DNA from 2 places in the Streptomyces sp. NPDC034084 genome. Region 2 is predicted to be linked to the other one. Evidence: riboswitches for the same ligand, from Rfam matches in the RefSeq annotation. Region 2 holds a riboswitch; the other holds the start of a gene.

Region 1 (2,389 bases), on a different contig from region 2:
CGTCCGGCGTACCGGCGCCGAAGCTCACCCGGATGGCGTTGAGGGACCGCTCCCCCGGCTGCGCCTCGGGGGCGCCGCACTCGCCCGGGTCCTGCGGGTCGCTGCCGAGCAGGGTGCGGACCAGCGGGTGGGCGCAGAAGAGGCCGTCGCGGACGCCGATGCCGTACTCGGCGGAGAGCGCCGCGGCGAAGTGGGAGCTGTTCCAGCCGTCCACCACGAAGGAGATGACGCCCACGCGGGGCGCGTCGTCGCCGAAGAGCGAGAGCACGCGCACCTCGGGCACCTCGGCCAGGCCCTCGCGGACCGTGGCGATCAGGTGCTGCTCGCGGGCGACGAGGGAGTCGAAGCCGGCCTCGGTCAGCGCCTTGCAGGCGGAGGCGATGGAGTAGACGCCGATGACGTTCGGCGAACCGGCCTCGTGCCGGGCCGCGGTGGTGTGCCACTCCACGTCCACACCACCGTCGGCCCGGCGGGCCACCTTGCGGGAGGCGCCGCCGCCCGCGAGGTAGGGCTCGGCGCCCTGGAGCCAGTCGGCACGGCCGGCGAGGACGCCGGAGCCGAAGGGCGCGTACAGCTTGTGCCCGGAGAAGGCGACCCAGTCCACGCCCAACTCCCGCACGGAGACCGGGTGGTGGGGGGCGAGCTGGGCGGCGTCGAGCACGATCCGGGCACCGTGCGCGTGCGCTGCGGCGGCCAGCTCCTTCACCGGCCAGAGCTCACCGGTGACGTTGGAGGCGCCGGTGACGCAGACGAGGGCCGGGCCGTAGGGGTCGCGGTCGGCGAGGGCGCGCTCCAGGGTCTCGACGGCCTGCTCCGGGGTGCGGGGCGCGTTCAGGTAGGTGACCCGGGCGTCCTTCCACGGCAGCAGGGAGGCGTGGTGCTCGGTCTCGAAGACGAAGACCTGGCAGTCGGCGGGGACGGCGGCGGCGAGCAGGTTGAGCGAGTCGGTGGTGGAGCGGGTGAAGACGACCTGGTCGCCGGGGCGGCAGTCGAGGAACTCGGCGACGGTGGCGCGGCTGTTCTCGAAGAGGTCGGTGGAGAGCTGGGAGAGGTAGCCGGCGCCGCGGTGGACGCTGCCGTAGTAGGGGGCGTACGCGGCGACGTCGTCCCAGACCCGCTGGAGGGCGGGGGCGCTGGCCGCGTAGTCGAGCGCCGCGTAGGTCACCTCGCCGCCGGTGACGAGCGGGACCGTCACGTCCCGGCCGAGGACCGGCAGCGGGGCGTCGCAGCAGGGGTCGGCGGACTCGGCGGAGAGGGTCGCGACGGTGGTCTCGGCGGGGGCGGTCTCGGCGGGGGCGGCGGCGTTCGGGTATGCGGACATGGCGGTATCTCCCGGCGGGCGGTGCGGAATGGCTTCGGTGATCCCGTACGCGGCCGGATACGGCGGGGTACGGGTGATGCCTCGGAGGACATGGGGGTACGCGGAAGGGACCCTGTTCCGAGGGTGAAGAAGGGGCGGACTCGCCCTATCGCATTCGCTGGCTCACGGAAAACGCTCCTCGACTGACCAGGACCCCTGGTGCTCGAGGGATCCGCGCTTGCCGCAGACCTCGCTGCCTACGGCCTGGTCATCACCCGGGGCACCCCGCCACGGAAGGAGGGTTGCCGGACAGCAAGCCGGGGCCAAAACGCTGTCACTCGTGACCTGTAGAGCATCCTGCCACATGATCGCCGAAGCGCAAGACCCCGGTCCGCATGGTGGACCGGGGCCGTACGACGGACGGGTTACGCGTTGCTCGCGGCGATCCACCGCTCCAGGGACCTGAGGGCAGCGCCGGAGTCGATCGACTCGGCCGCCTTCGCGATGCCCGCGCTCAGCTGCTCCGCGAGGGTGCCCGTGCCGGGTTCCAGCGCGGTGAGCGCCGCCGCCGCGTTGAGCAGCACCGCGTCCCGTACCGGACCGGTCTCCCCCGCGAGCAGCCGGCGGGCCACGTCGGCGTTGTACGAGGCGTCGGCGCCGCGCAGGGCTTCCAGCGGGACGAGGTCGATGCCGACGTCGCGCGGGTCGAAGCGCTCCTCGGTGACGCCGCCGTCCCGGACCACCCAGATCCGCGAGGTGGACGTGGTCGTCAGCTCGTCCAGGCCGTCGTCGCCGCGGAAGACCAGCGCGGAGTTGCCGCGCTCGGCGAGGACCCCGGCGACGATCGGCGCCATGCGCGGGTCGGCGACCCCGACGGCCTGGGCCCGCACCTGTGCCGGGTTGGTCAGCGGGCCGAGGACGTTGAAGGTCGTCCGGATGCCCAGCTGGCCGCGAGCCGCGGCGACGTGCCGCAGCGAGGGGTGGAACTTCACCGCGAAGCAGATGGTGATGCCGGCTTCCTCGGCGACCTCGACGACCCGCGCCGGGGTCAGGTTCAGATTGATGCCGAGCTTCTCCAGGACGTCGGAG
Region 2 (2,389 bases):
AAGATCTTGTACGGCTTGTCCTCGACGAGGCCCAGCTTGATGAGCTCCTGGAGGCCCTTGTCGATCTTCGTGAGCTGGGAGCCGGAGGCGATCGGGATGACGAGCTGGTCGGGGATGACCCAGCCGAGCTGCTCGCAGATCTCGTACGCGAGCGTCTTGGAGCCCTCGCCGTAGTACGGACGGAGGTTGACGTTCACGAAGCCCCAGCCCTCGCCGAGCGGGTCGCCGATGAGCTCCGAGCAGAAGCGGTTGACGTCGTCGTAGTTGCCCTCGATGGCGACGAGGTCACCGCCGTAGACACCGGCCATGACGACCTTGCCCTGCTCCAGGTCGTGCGGGATGAACACGCAGGAGCGGAAGCCGGCGCGGGCGGCGGCGGCGCCGACGGCACCGGCCAGGTTGCCGGTGGAGGAGCAGGAGAGGGTGGTGAAGCCGAAGGCGCGGGCGGCTTCGAGCGCCTGGGCGACGACCCGGTCCTTGAAGGAGTGGGTCGGGTTGCCGGAGTCGTCCTTGACGAAGAGCTTGCCGGGGGCGACGCCGATCTCGCGGGCGAGGTTGTCGGCCTGGACGAGCTTGGTCCAGCCGGGGTTCAGGTTCGGCTTCTCGGCGACGTCGGCGGGGACGGGCAGCAGCGGGGCGTAACGCCAGATGTTGGCGGGGCCGGCCTCGATCTGCTTGCGCAGCGCCTCGGGGTCACCGGTGGGGAGGTCGTACGCGACTTCGAGCGGTCCGAAACAGAGTTCGCAGGCGAAGATCGGGCCGAGCGGGAAGATTTCACCGCATTCACGACAGGAAAGCCCGGACGCGGGACCGAGGTCGACGGTGGTGGCGGAAGCGACGGTCTGTACAGCCATGGAGGCGAGGCCCTTTCTCCTCATCTTTCCCATGACGAATTTTTCGCCATGAGACGGATTTGGCACCTTCCCTAGCCGGGAGCCTCGCGGGCGCAGTGCGACGACTGCGGACGAGACCGACTGGAGGGTTGCCGGGGCTTCAACGGGCCGTTTCCCTCTGCCCCTCTGGATGAGCGGTATTCGATTGTGAAGCGCGGTGGACTTTCGTTCCTGCGCTCCGGCGCGGGCGGCACCCCGACGTGCATCGGGCATCCGCGTTGTTCAAGACTGTAACCGAAGGCCCGGGCCCTTGGACCGGCCGTCCGAACCGCGAGATGGAGATCAGGTGCTGGAAGAGGTGGAGCGCTGGCTGGGCCGGCGGTCCTGGTCCGTGGCGGACCGGCCGCTGGAGCGGATCCTCGCCGCCAAGCGGAACACGAAGGTCAGCGTCGTCCTGCCGGCGCTGAACGAGGAGGCGACGGTCGGGGACATCGTCGCCGTGATCCGCCGCGAGCTGATGACGGAGGCGGTGCCGCTCGTCGACGAGCTGGTAGTGATCGACTCGGGTTCCACGGACCGCACGGCGGAGGTGGCGGCGGCGGCCGGCGCGCGGGTGGTCGCGCGGGACGCGATACTGCCCCGGATACCGGCCGTACCCGGCAAGGGCGAGGTCCTCTGGCGCTCGCTGATGGTGACGAGCGGGGACGTCGTGTGCTTCGTGGACGCGGATCTGCGGGACTTCTCGGCGGACTTCGTGACGGGGATCGTGGGCCCGCTGCTCACGGACCCGGACGTGGACTTCGTGAAGGCCATGTACGACCGCCCCTTCGGGGACACCCCCGGCCAGGGCGGCCGGGTCACGGAGCTGGTGGCGCGCCCCCTGCTCAACCTGCACTGGCCGCGGCTGGCGGGCTTCGTTCAGCCGCTGGGCGGCGAGTACGCGGCGCGGCGCTCACTCCTCGAACGCCTCCCCTTCCCCGTCGGGTACGGGGTGGAGCTGGGCCTGCTCGTGGACTCCCTGCACACGGTGGGCCTGGACGCGCTCGCACAGGTGGACGTGGGGGTACGCAAGCACCGGCACCAGGACGGGCAGGCGCTCGGCCGGATGGCGGCGGCGATCTACCGGACGGCGCAGCTGCGGCTCTCGCGGGGCCATCTGGTGCGGCCGTGGCTGACGCAGTTCGAGCGGGGCGAGAGGGGCTTCGAGCCGCGGACGTACGCGGTGGACACGGAGGAGCGGCCGCCGATGGCCGAGATCGCGGAGTACGCGCGGCGCCGCGTGGCGTAACGCCCCGTGATGATCGGTTTTGCCTACATTGCCCTTTTATGCGCTTCAGAACATCTCACCTGGGCAGAGTGCTCGCGGCCGTCGGGCTCACGGCCGGCTCGCTCGCCTTCACGGCGGCGGGACCGGCCGCCGCGGACGTGGTCGAGCCCTTCGGCAAGCGGTACGACGAGTCGCTGTACGGCGACTTCACCACGATCGGCAACACGGTGACGGGCTGCCCGACCGCCCCGGCGGACCTGGCCGCCCGCTGCGCGACGGCGGCGTCCGG

Evidence for each region. A riboswitch is a leader RNA that binds a small molecule or an ion and turns the genes downstream of it on or off. The one in region 2 is predicted to bind S-adenosylmethionine.
Region 1: another riboswitch for S-adenosylmethionine. It lies ahead of ACZ51I_RS01730 (aminotransferase class V-fold PLP-dependent enzyme); the one in region 2 lies ahead of thrC (threonine synthase).

The regions. Positions count from the first base shown of each region.
Region 1 covers NZ_JBVISK010000001.1:376,586-378,974, forward strand. The annotation lists gene ACZ51I_RS01730 (aminotransferase class V-fold PLP-dependent enzyme) at 1-1,321, opposite strand, end outside; SAM riboswitch class IV at 1,530-1,646, opposite strand; gene trpD (anthranilate phosphoribosyltransferase) at 1,726-2,389, opposite strand, start outside.
Region 2 covers NZ_JBVISK010000006.1:115,882-118,270, reverse strand. The annotation lists gene thrC (threonine synthase) at 1-854, opposite strand, end outside; SAM riboswitch class I at 872-1,030, opposite strand; gene ACZ51I_RS22230 (glucosyl-3-phosphoglycerate synthase) at 1,180-2,121, shown strand; gene ACZ51I_RS22225 (DUF7927 domain-containing protein) at 2,160-2,389, shown strand, end outside.